DNA from 2 places in the Dehalobacter sp. DCA genome. Region 2 is predicted to be linked to the other one. Evidence: riboswitches for the same ligand, from Rfam matches in the RefSeq annotation. Region 2 holds a riboswitch; the other holds the start of a gene.

Region 1 (6,165 bases), 720 kb from region 2:
ACAGCAGTCGGCAATGGTTTTTCCCTGCTTGTTCCATCCATTCGAGCTCATAGGGCGATTTGACCGATCTGACCGACAGCACCAGCTTGTCCACTGAATGGATGTCTGTCATCGTGAAGTATTTCTTCAGCCGCTGCAGCATGGCAATCGGCACCATTTCTGTCTCGAGATATGTATTGCCTAGCTCAGATCCGATAATCCCGGCCGCATCACGGTAACTTTCCATCGGATAGATCGTTGTCAGGGGCGATTCAGCTTTGGCGCGCTCATAACTTCGGCGCACAAAATAGTGCCGGGTCCGGTCTTTTTGAATTACAAGCATGCCGTCCTGCATTGTTCCTGTAAAATAATACTGATTCACTTTACCAAGTATAAGGATAGCATCCCATTCAGGAAAGGTCTGATCCATGAGGCCGCACAAGTGATTCCGTCTCCGGTCAAGTTCGTTTATCATAAGTGTCATTGACAGTTCCTCCGTTAGAGAATGTATCGCGTACTTCTCTAGAGTTTACCATACTTTGCGTTTTTTCAAAATGGTACAATTCCCTGACTTTGGGGTTCTTACATTCTCTTGACAAAAAACTAATTTCAAGCTAAGATTTAAACAATATTTGATACTGTTAAACCGCAGAATGAGAGTAGTAACATGATGTTTGCTGTTTCAAGAGAGCCGCAGTCGGTGGAAAAGCGGTAACAGCACTGATGTGAATGGACTCATGAGGGCCGTGCAGAGATTACAAAGAATGATTGATGTAAGCGTATGCAGGCCGGGAACTCCGCCCGTTATGAATGGAGCGTATGTCCGTCATACGTTTTAAGCGGCGTGTAAACGCAAGTTGGGTGGTACCGCAGAGATCAAAGTCTTTGTCCGATAGTTTGGATAAAGGCTTTTTTTTAATAGATTTTCGTTTATTCATCGAAGATTAATTAAAAGATAGTTATTAATAATTTGGAAAGGAATGAAGACCATGACAAGCATACCTTACAAAATCTATTTACCTGAAGAAGAGATGCCCAAGTACTGGTATAATGTAAAAGCTGTTATGAAAGAGCTCCCGCCGCCCTTTATCCATCCGGGCACCATGAAGCCTTGCACCGCAGATGATCTGCGGCCGATCTTCTGTGATGAACTGATTGAACAGGAACTGAACAACACGGACGAATATATTGAAATTCCTGAGGAAGTTCGCGAATACTACAGGATGTACCGTCCTTCCCCGCTCGTGAGAGCCTATAATCTTGAAAAGCTGCTGGATACACCTGCAGAGATCTATTTTAAATTTGAAGGCACGAATACTTCAGGTTCCCACAAATTAAACTCTGCAGCTGCCCAGGTTTATTACGCCAAAAAACAGGGGCTTTCTTCACTGACAACGGAAACCGGTGCCGGACAATGGGGTACGGCCTTATCGATGGCCTGTGCGTTTTATAATATTCCATTAACGGTCTATATGGTGAAGGTATCTGCAGAACAGAAGCCTTACCGGAAAGCTGTCATTGAAACCTATGGCGGAAAAGTCATTCCATCTCCTTCCGACACGACGGAAATTGGCCGGAAGATTTTGGCTGAAAACCCCGGCACAGGCGGTTCTCTTGGCTGTGCGATTTCGGAAGCGATTGAAACATCTGTCAAAACCGAAAACTGTCGTTATGTACTTGGCAGCGTACTCGACCATGTCCTGCTGCACCAGTCCGTGATCGGCGAAGAAACCAAGCTTGCCTGTGACAAATACGGCATTGAGCCTGAAATGATTATTGGCTGTATCGGCGGCGGGTCGAACTTTGGCGGTCTGGTTGCACCTTTCATGGGTGACAAGATCCGCGGCAAAAACAATATCGAGTTTATTGGTGTTGAACCTGCCTCCTGCCCTTCTCTGACCCGCGGCAAATATGCGTTTGATTTTGGGGATACAGGAAAAACGACACCCCTGATCAAAATGTATACGCTCGGATCAGGGTTCATTCCCTCTCCGAATCACGCCGGAGGCCTCAGGTATCACGGTATGAGCGGAATCGTTTCCAAACTGTACAATGACGGCTATATGACAGCCCGGGCAGTTGAACAGTCCAAGGTATTTGAAGCAGCTACAGCCTTTGCGCGCTGTGAAGGCATCCTGCCTGCTCCAGAATCCGCACATGCTTTGCGGGTTGCAATGGATGAAGCGCTCAAGTGTAAAGAAACCGGTCAAAAGAAGACCATCCTGTTTGGCCTGACTGGCACCGGATATTTTGATATGGCTGCTTATATGAGCTATAATGCCGGCACAATGACAGACTATATTCCGACCGATGCTGATCTGGAAAAAGGCTTTGCAACGCTGCCAAAAGTGGATCTGTAGAATCAGCATTCCTAACAGACTTCGTGATAAGGGAATGTATCTAAACACAGCCTATGAAGGGCGTCTCAAATACAAATTGAGGCGTCCTTCCTTTATATATCTTGGGTGTTGTAGCTTTGCACCGCGTTATAAATTTTCGTTCCAAGGCAGGATATTTTAATTATGTGTCGAATTACAATAAAATTGTGTATTATAATATAAACTAAATGAAGAGCTGAATCCAGGACAGCCTGGAGCGGGGGAACTTCTTTTTCTGGGGTGAATCGCATTTTGCGTAGGGCCTATACCTTTGGTCCGAATCCGTCAACTAACCTCGTAAGCTAAGAAAGGTGAAAATTTGATGCATTTTAAGCAGATCATTCGCGTTACCTTGACCTGCCTTAAAAAAATATCATGGAAATCACCGCGCCTTCTCGGTGGTTTATTTATTACTATGATATTAATCGGGTCGTTTGCCTGTTACCTTGCCGCCCCAATGAATGCCATCGCTGTCTCTGTCAACGGAAAACAACTTGGACTCGTCTTTAACCAAAATACCGCAGATACACTTATGGCGTCTGCAGCCAAAGAAAAACCTTACGAGATGGCCTATACCAATATCACCATCAGCAATGCCAATTATCTTCGTTCTGCGCTGCGGCCAAACAATGTTGAAGAAAAGATTAATCAACCCTACGATGCCTATCAGTTTGCCATCAATGGTACTGTGATTGCCGTTTTGCCGGATGCGGAAGATATTGATCAGGTCTTAAAAGAATTTCAGGCTTATTACGTGAAACCCACGAAAGATAATGTCGTGACTTCCGTTAAGATCGCCGAAGACGTCACATCCTCCAAAACAACCGCCGGGCTTTCTCAAATTCAGTCACCTGAACAAGTTTTGAAATCTCTGATTAACCATAACTCCCTTACGGTCATCTGTCAGGGAAAATATACGGAAACCCAGAAAATCCAATATGATATCATCACGAAGAAGGATTATAAGCTCGGCTTTGGCAAAAAAGAAGTGATTACGGCAGGCAGTGACGGATCGAAGTCCGTAACCTATTCTTATGTCCAGAGTAACGGCAAGTATTCGGAAAAGCAAGTTGTCAAGGAAACGATTCTCCAGGACGCTGTGACTGAAGTGATTGCCGAAGGCCCGACTGCCAAACCAATCCTGGTTGCTTCCAGATCCAACAGCTGTTCGAATGTCGTCGATTATGCACTGGGCTATGTCGGATGCCCGTATGTTTATGGCGGAATAAGCCCCGGCGGGTTTGACTGTTCCGGATTTACCCGCTATGTATACGCTGCGGCCGGTGTCTCCCTTCCCCATTCCTCTTTCGCGCAGTATGCTTCCGGTTCCCCGGTTGGCAGGGATGAGCTGCAGCCGGGAGACCTTGTCTTTTTCTCGACCTATGCCCGGGGCGCCTCACACGTCGGTATTTATATTGGCGGAGGACAATATGTGCACGCCTTTAATTATTCAACCGGCGTTGTCATATCCAATCTAAGCGCGCATTCGTCCAGTTATCTTGGTGCCCGCAGATATTAACAACTGGCAAGAGTTATCAAAACGAATGGGATGATGCTAATAGTTAACTTTTAGCATCATTTTTATTGCAAATTTCTTCCTAATCTCTTGCGCTCTGCAAGGCCTCACCCATCGAGATTTGATTGATCTTCCTTCTACTTAAGGCTTTAGCCAGCGTATAGGTCCAATTGATCAAACGTCCCCATCGGCTTACAGGTCCTTTTGGTGCTCCGGATAGAATTCTTCCTACCATTAGATTCGTCCGTACAAGTCTGGTTTTTTGCATGATAACCTCCGAGCTGTTTGTTCTGAAAAATTGAATTTTTCTTTCCAATCCAGTATATTTATACGGGTAAGCAGCAAATTCATTGGTTATTATCATTGGTTATTATCATAGAACATATGAATGATCCTATCTGAAAATGGAGGGAAGAAAGAATGGATATGATTGCTTTAATCATTGCGGTTGTTCTCTTTATTGCGGGTATTGTTGGAACTGTTCTTCCCGTTTTGCCCGGCGTCATTTTGATCTATGCAGGCATGCTGGCCTATGGCTTCATGACAGGCTTCGCAACATTAAATGCCTACTTTTTCATCCTGCAGGCCCTGGTCGTAATCCTGCTGTTCTTTGTGGATTATTTTGCCTCGGCTATCGGAACGAAACGCTTCGGCGGAAGCAAGCAGGCAGCCTGGGGCGCAGTGATCGGCACCATTCTGGGTTTGATCGTTCTTGGACCGCTTGGTATTATTCTCGGTCCGTTTTTGGGGGCGATTGCAGCCGAACTGATCCGTGGTACGGAATTAAAGAAGACAATCCAAATTGGTTTAGGTACACTGCTCGGTGTCCTTGGCGGTACTGCTGTCAAGATCGGTGCCGAAATCATTATGATTGTCTATTTTTTCGTGCGCATCTATTAATGACTTTGCATAAATATTCTATAGAAAGCACATTTCCCCTTTGATTTTCTGACAGAAATATTAATTTCATTGTTTCCGCAGAATGGAATTTATCCGCCTGATTTTTTCTTTTTAATGAAATATGCTATACTGTTCCGAGAAAAGAGTTAAGATTCCTGCAAGTGTTTGCAGGCTTTATTTTTAGAAAGCGTGGCTCTGCAGCATGAATATCCTGAATCGTTTTGTTCGTTATTATAAGCCTTACCGCCTGTTGTTTTATACGGATATGCTTTGTGCAGTGATTGTCTCCGTCGTCGATCTGTCCTTCCCTCAAATCCTAAATCACTTAAGCAAAAACGTTTTTACTCAAGGCAGAGAAGTGATCCTGCACAGCATCGGCTTTTTCGGCGCAGCATTGCTGACACTCTACATAATCCGCTACTTTTGCCAGTATTTTATCACTTGCTGGGGCCATATCATGGGAGCCCGGATGGAAGCCGACATGCGCAGAGATTTATTCACGCACTATCAGCGTCTGTCTTTCTCTTACTACGACCAGAACAATACCGGTGAGCTGATGTCCAGACTCGTCAATGACCTTTTTGACATTTCCGAACTGGCTCATCACGGACCGGAGAATATCTTTATTTCCTTCCTGAAAATTATTGGGTCATTTGTTTTGCTGATGCTGCTGAATGTGCCGATGACTCTTATCCTGCTCGCTGTCACGGCGATCATGGTGATTTTCAGTATTCAGCGTAATCTCAAGATGAAAGCGGTCTTCCTCGATAATCGGGTCAAAATTGCCAAAGTCAACGCAAGCCTTCAAGATAGTCTGGCCGGAATCCGGGTGGTCAAGTCCTTTGCCAACGAAGAAGCAGAAAAAATGAAATTCCGGAAAAGCAATCAGGACTTTCTGGCATCCAAAGCCGGCAGCTATAAAATGATGGGAGGTTATTTTGCCTGGAATTCCTTCTTTTCTGGGCTGCTTTATATAGTTGTCATTGTCTCCGGCGGCTTGTCCATTGCCGGTGGATCACTAACACTTACGGAACTTGTCATTTACCTGCTTTACATCAATATCTTTGTTCAGCCCCTGGAAGTACTGGTTAATTTTACCGAACAGTTTCAAAAGGGTTTTGCCGGGTTTAAACGCTTTGAGGAAATTATGGAGACAAAACCTGATATTATTGAAAAACCAAACGCCCTGCCTCTGGAAAATGTCAAAGGTGAAATAGAATTTTCCAATGTTTCTTTCCGATACAACCTCGATGATGATGTCCTCCAGAATGTCAGCATCCGAATTCCTACCGGAAGGAAAGTTGCTCTGGTCGGTCCCTCTGGCGGCGGAAAAACAACACTGTGCTCCCTGCTCCCCCGTTTTTATGACGTTACCGAAGGAACCATTACGAT
Region 2 (6,165 bases):
TATATTGTCATTTTTGCTTAAGCTTTTATATTATAACAAATAATTCTTCTTTTGAATACCCTGAATATATCCATTTTATGCTGAAGTGTCCAGGTATTTATCTTAAGTATTTTGCTTTTTAATATGATCCTTTAGCAAATCAGGCTAGCTCTCATCCTTTGGAACATGGAAAAGAAAAGCGACATGGTTAGCTCCACCATTACGTAATTGAACAAAATCTTCTTCCCCTTGACAATCCACACTCGTCAACGTCTTTATCCCAATCTCATCGTCTGAAAGCGTAAATATTCCTACTATATACAAATCGCCATATTTAACTGCGATTACATCACCAGTATCAAGTTCGAGCCGGTTCTTCGGGTCGGGATATAATAAATGAGCCTCAACATTGTTTTTAGCGATAACTCCCATATAGTATTTTTTACCACACCTAAATTCCCCAAAAGAAATCTTATTCTCTGGATTTTGTATTGCTGCCCGGGCATATTCATTTGCTAAACTTGCACGTCCGAATTTAACCGCGTCAAGTATCTGTCTTTTCCATTCTTCCATTAGAAAACCTCCTACTTACTTTTAATACCGAAATATCTCATTAGTAATTATACCAAAAATAAAGTAATGCTCAAACCTTCGTGGTCAAGCTAATTCCTCATTATAGATCATAAAACTTATGAATAAAGGACATTTGCCAGTTATTGATGGTTTCAATGACAGGTTAATGTCCAATAATTTACTTAATTTAATGATTTTATCCAAATATTCATATCTTCAAAACCACCGCAAATATTGCAGTTGTTGATAAGCCTTCCTCTATACATATACCCCAGCTTGCTTAAAGACCGATTGATTCCAAGATTGTTCGCTCTTGAAAGGCTATATACTGTAGCAAAGCCATTATGTTTCAAGTGCGTTTCCAGTTGGAATATCAGTTCACTTACTATGTTTCTGCCTTGATATTTCGGATAAGTGGCACAATCCGTTATTTCAGCGTTCATGTGCTGTTTGTCCAGATCTGCCGAAGCAATACTGATAATCTTCCTTTCTTCTTCCGCCACCATAAACAAAACATGATCCCGCATGACTTTTTGAAGATACTCTCTGCTAAAAATTGGTGTTGGATAGGTTTCAAATACCGCTTGAAAAAGCTGAATCATCTGGGGAATATCGTCCGGCACGGCCTGCCTCATTGTATAGTTTTTATTCTTAGTCAGCTCGAATCTATTGGTATTCTTAACGCAATAGTCAATAATTCTGTTTTCTTTCTCCTCATAGAGTGAATTTTCGCGTCTTTTGTCAAGAAAAAGCGACATACAAGTTGCATCCTCTCCCTGAAAAAAACCGTCGATAACCCCCTCTGCTACAAACCCGCATTCCTCAAAGATATTTATCTGATGTTTATGACAATTCACGATAATTTTACCCAGGTTTTCTTTTTTGGCATAATCAACAATCTCTTTGATTATCAACTCAGACAGAAGAGAATGACTCAATATTTTAAGCCTTTTATTGTGATAATCTACGTATATGTCTATATCTGAAATATTAATATATTGATTCTTGAAGTTATCTTGATCTGTATTCATGAAACCCCTCCCTCTTGTTGAGTCTTACGTTTGTGCTTGGGATCAAACATACTTGTTCACCTCTGTATAACTTTTCTAATCCACGGTATTCTTTATTCTTGAATTTACCGCACGTGCCGCATTTTTGGCACTGGTGCGTTTTATCCTCAGGCTCGGTATACGTACAAATTACACCTTCAAAATTTCTAAGAATGACCTTTTCCGGAGAATATGAAATCAAATATTGCGGATTAACCGGGATCTTACCACCGCCCCCCGGCGCATCCACAACAAACTGTGGAATAGCTAGACCCGAGGTATGTCCCCGCAGCATTTCTATGATTTCTATCCCCACGGAAACCGAAGTTCTGAAATGCTCTATTCCTTCTGAAAGGTCACACTGATAAAGGTAATATGGTCTGATTCTGGATCTAACAAGGTTTTGCACCAAATCGCGCATAATATAGGGGCAATCATTAATACCTTTTAAAAGCACTGACTGGTTGCCAAGAGGTATTCCGGCATCAGCCAATTTTCCGCATGCTTCCCTGGCCTCAGCTGTCAGTTCTTTGGGGTGGTTAAAGTGCGTATTCAGCCAAATAGGATGGTATTTTTTCAGCATTGTGCAGAGCTTATCAGTGATTCTCTGAGGCATGACAACCGGTGTTCTAGTGCCTATGCGAATTATTTCCACGTGTTTAATTTCCCGAATTAATTTTATAATTGCTTCCAGCTTGTCATCAGAGAGACACAATGGATCCCCGCCCGACAAAAGCACATCCCTGACTTCTTTATGCGCTTTAATATAGTTGATTGCCCGTTTGATATTATCCAGGGAAAGCGCCTTATCCTCCTGACCGGCAAATCGTCTTCTGGTACAGTGACGACAATACATTGAACACTGATCAGTAATAAGCAACAGTACGCGATCGGGATATCTGTGAGTAAGGCCGGGAACCGGCGCGTCGGCTGTTTCATGCAGCGGATCACTACTGTCAAATTTGGAGATTTTGGTTTCATGAGTCGTTGGAATAGCTTGCCGCCTTGCCGGGCAATGTTCGTCATTTGGATCCATAAGTGTAGCATAGTAGGGCGTTATTGCCATACGTAATTTTTTAAGACTTACCGCCACTCCCTGACGCTCATCCTGGGTAAGGTTGACCACTTGTTCCAATTGATCAATCCTTGTTATTCTGTTGGAAATCTGCCACTGCCAATCCCGCCATTGTTCTTCCGTTACATTTTTATACAAGGTTATATCCCTAAAATTTCTTTGCATATTATTTAATTCCTCCTTCAGATTCTCATTGAAGATTGTCATCCTCAACATTTGTGGTATATAAAACAAAAAGCTGCAGAGAAGTATCTGCAGCGTATGCTAAAATATATACCTTAACTAAAGGTGTAATTAAGCATATCAATCACCTTCTCTTCCACCGCTTACGAGATTAGCTGACGGATTCGGGTCGAAAGAGCTTAACCCTACCAAAGCAACCGCTTTGGATTCACCCCTATTATTTGGGTCTCCCGTTCCTAACGGATTCAGCGTATAAATATATTCAGTTGTTGTCTTAAAAAAAATAAATAAAGGTGGATAGCTATACCAATATTTGGTAGCCTCCCACCCCAGAGCCCGCTTCTCTTGAAAATGGTAATAACCATTCCAACCGAAACTAACCTTATAAAATTCTTTAATTAAGTTAATAATTAAGTCTAGCTTTCTTTTATAAGATAACATTAAGCTACCCACATGTCAATTTAAACTGTTAATATTTGGTTGATAGAATTGTAGAACAGAAAGCTATCTGGCACAGCATGCAGATGATTTCCCCCTGACACTATACCCTAAACAACCTCCAATGCATTTCTTTTCGTCCCAGAACCTGCATCCGGGGCATTGCTTAAACGGAGGATTACTATATCTTTTACTGTCAATCTCACGCAGAAAAAAATCATTCACATCTTGAACGGTATTAAAGTCTTTGATATTCACACTCAGATAATCTTCAAAAACGAAACATCGGGCGACACTCAAATCGGGCCGTATATCCATAACCGGCGAACATATCCCCTTGTGAATCAGATCAAAACCAGAGTAAATGAAATTTACAAGCTGCTCACCGGAAAAGATACACTTGGGCGGATTATTGCAATCAACATGGGGAGAAATCGCGTTTCTATGGCAATCGTCTAAAAACTCAGCTAATCCGGGAACAAAACTTTCATAATGTTCAAGACTGCCCTTCTGGCTATTATCCGAGGGCACGGTAATGCTGTACCGGATGGTCTTTAGTTTTAGTCTCTTACTTTGCTCAATAATATAATTATATTTAAAATCCGGCTCAAAGATATTAATGCCGAGAGTAACTTGGGGTTCGATATTCTTTCTGTGATATTCGAATACCAGGTTTTCTACATTGTCTATTGTCCTATTATATAAATGCTCACCGATTACATCCGGCCCATTCAGATTAATCAAGAATGACACCTTATTATCCACAATGGATCGGCTCAAGGCATTATCCAAAGTAATAGCATTGGTGAAAATCTGAATTCTCCGGAAAAACGGATCACAGATTCCCTCATTCACCCACTTTTCGAAGTTCGGATGCAGTGTTGGCTCCCCACCGAGCAGCCTTAAATCAACATGTGCCGACTTCTTAAAGAAATCAATTATATATCCATAATTATCATCAGAAATATCGACCTTGTTCTTCCGATCACAATTTGCAAAGCAATATGAACATTTTAAGTTGCAGTAATTATTTAACATGATATTCATAGTAACCTCCATTCAGCCGCGCCGGTGGCGGCACAAATAGTAATGATGCTTCCATTTACCGGGTAATTACATTTTGGAAATGTTTTACATTTGTAATTGCAACAGCATTGCTCGATCCCGAACTATTGCTGGCAGTAACATAAAAAGATATCGGCTGAACAGTTGTCCCGGCGGGGATAGTAAAAGATCCCACCCATGTATTTCCTCCGTTATTTGTAAAGGCAATTACTGTTGTATTTAAGGAATTGGTCGCATTGACGGAAGTGGTGCTCCCGGTTGTCGTCGCTGTAATCTGAACTGTTGTGTTTGGAAAGGCGACGGCCTGTACGCTTGCCACAACCGATGGAGGCGGTGTCCAATTATTCCAATTGCTATAGTTGGAATAATTGCCATAATCACCCCAATCGCCATAATTACTATAGTTGCTGTAATTGGAATAGGCTGTCCAATTAGAATATTGGCTCCATGTTTCGGTATGGTTCTCCCATTGCGTATGGTTTTCCCAAGCACCGGCATTCGAGTAATTGGCGTTCCAATTCACGTAATTGCCGTAAGTATTGTTGTAGACATCGGTATAAGCCCCATAATTTCCATAATTGCTCCATCCTGAGTTAGGCCAGGACCATTCCACCCAAGCGAAAGCTTTTTCAGGCTGCAAGGAAAACTTAAGGCCCAAAGCCTTGGAGTATTTGCCCTCCTTGGCTTTGGGCCGGTCCGGATGATTGTTGTCAAGAACCAGGTCTTGGGTTATTGAAGCATGCAGGATGCTTAATGAAACAAAGGCAAACAGTAATTTTTTCAATCTGGAAAACGTTCTTGCCATATCATTCACCTACTGCACAGGATAATGGCTCGGCCTGTCCTTTCCCCGCAACATAATTCTCGATCTGTTCCGCTTTATTGAAACAATACTTGCATATAGCCCCGCACTGGGCGGCGCATTGCGGCTTTTTTTCCATGAAATAATCTAGCTTGGGCAAAAACTCGAATATTTCCTTCATTTTCAGCGTTCCGTACGGATGGAAAACTTTGTTCATAAAACGTGAATTGTAAGTATTATAGAATTCATTCAGCGCGTATTCCGGATCGGTAACACCAAGCATATAGGCCTTTATTTTATTGACCAATTCCGGCTTGGGATGATCCCTGCCAACCAGCTTGATGCTGTTAACCCCTATTTTCTCGTAGTAGGGGATTTCCCAAGGGTAAATAATCCTGTTCAGCACCATTTGAATTGCAGGACTTTTAAAGGTAATCTGATCGCAGATGAATTTGGGGAATTCCCGGAACAAAGGGCTGCATTTATGGATGTTTTCCTGCTTGCCGAACAAGGCATAATGAATATTCTTGGTCGGGCAACAAAAGATGCAGCCCTCATCGGCCATCAACTCCAAGCCAACATCAGGCAGCAGCTTTTTGAACGATTCGATAAAAGCAAAATTCTTGTTAAGATCGGAAGCCGGAATGATATTGGAGATCCCTAGATTTTCCCTGACATACTTCGCCTGGTTGATTGACCGGATATCCATCATCGTTGAAGCGTTTACTGCCAACCCGCTGAATTCCTCTTTCAAAAAGTCGGCAAGAAGCTGGCTTCCGACAGTAATGCTTCGCACCCCGATATCCGCCAGATGCTCGACAAACTGCTTCAGCTGGGGAATATTTGATTCAAAGTCATACAGAGAAACGGTTGAGATATTATTCATCAGGTAAATAAACGCCAGCCCGTTTTCCGAAAGCATTTTTATATAGGGCTTTAAATCTTCCAGAGTCCGAATTTTGCCGCTATCTTCCTGCAAATTAACCGACCGGCCATGTTCA

The links. Region 2 has a riboswitch for cyclic di-AMP ahead of ablA (lysine 2,3-aminomutase). Riboswitches for the same ligand answer to the same signal wherever they lie in the genome.
Region 1: another riboswitch for cyclic di-AMP. It lies ahead of DHBDCA_RS03530 (C40 family peptidase); the one in region 2 lies ahead of ablA (lysine 2,3-aminomutase).

The regions. Positions count from the first base shown of each region.
Region 1 covers NC_018866.1:743,561-749,725, forward strand. The annotation lists gene DHBDCA_RS03520 (M24 family metallopeptidase) at 1-463, opposite strand, end outside; gene DHBDCA_RS03525 (TrpB-like pyridoxal phosphate-dependent enzyme) at 969-2,339, shown strand; cyclic di-AMP (ydaO/yuaA leader) riboswitch at 2,542-2,676, shown strand; gene DHBDCA_RS03530 (C40 family peptidase) at 2,773-3,876, shown strand; gene DHBDCA_RS03535 (hypothetical protein) at 3,956-4,141, opposite strand; gene DHBDCA_RS03540 (DUF456 domain-containing protein) at 4,294-4,773, shown strand; gene DHBDCA_RS03545 (ABC transporter ATP-binding protein) at 4,976-6,165, shown strand, end outside.
Region 2 covers NC_018866.1:22,710-28,874, forward strand. The annotation lists gene DHBDCA_RS00105 (hypothetical protein) at 145-552, opposite strand; gene ablB (putative beta-lysine N-acetyltransferase) at 735-1,583, opposite strand; gene ablA (lysine 2,3-aminomutase) at 1,564-2,841, opposite strand; cyclic di-AMP (ydaO/yuaA leader) riboswitch at 2,984-3,120, opposite strand; sodium ion sensor (DUF1646 type) at 3,178-3,231, opposite strand; gene DHBDCA_RS00125 (radical SAM protein) at 3,364-4,344, opposite strand; gene DHBDCA_RS00130 (hypothetical protein) at 4,400-5,167, opposite strand; gene DHBDCA_RS00135 (U32 family peptidase) at 5,169-6,165, opposite strand, start outside.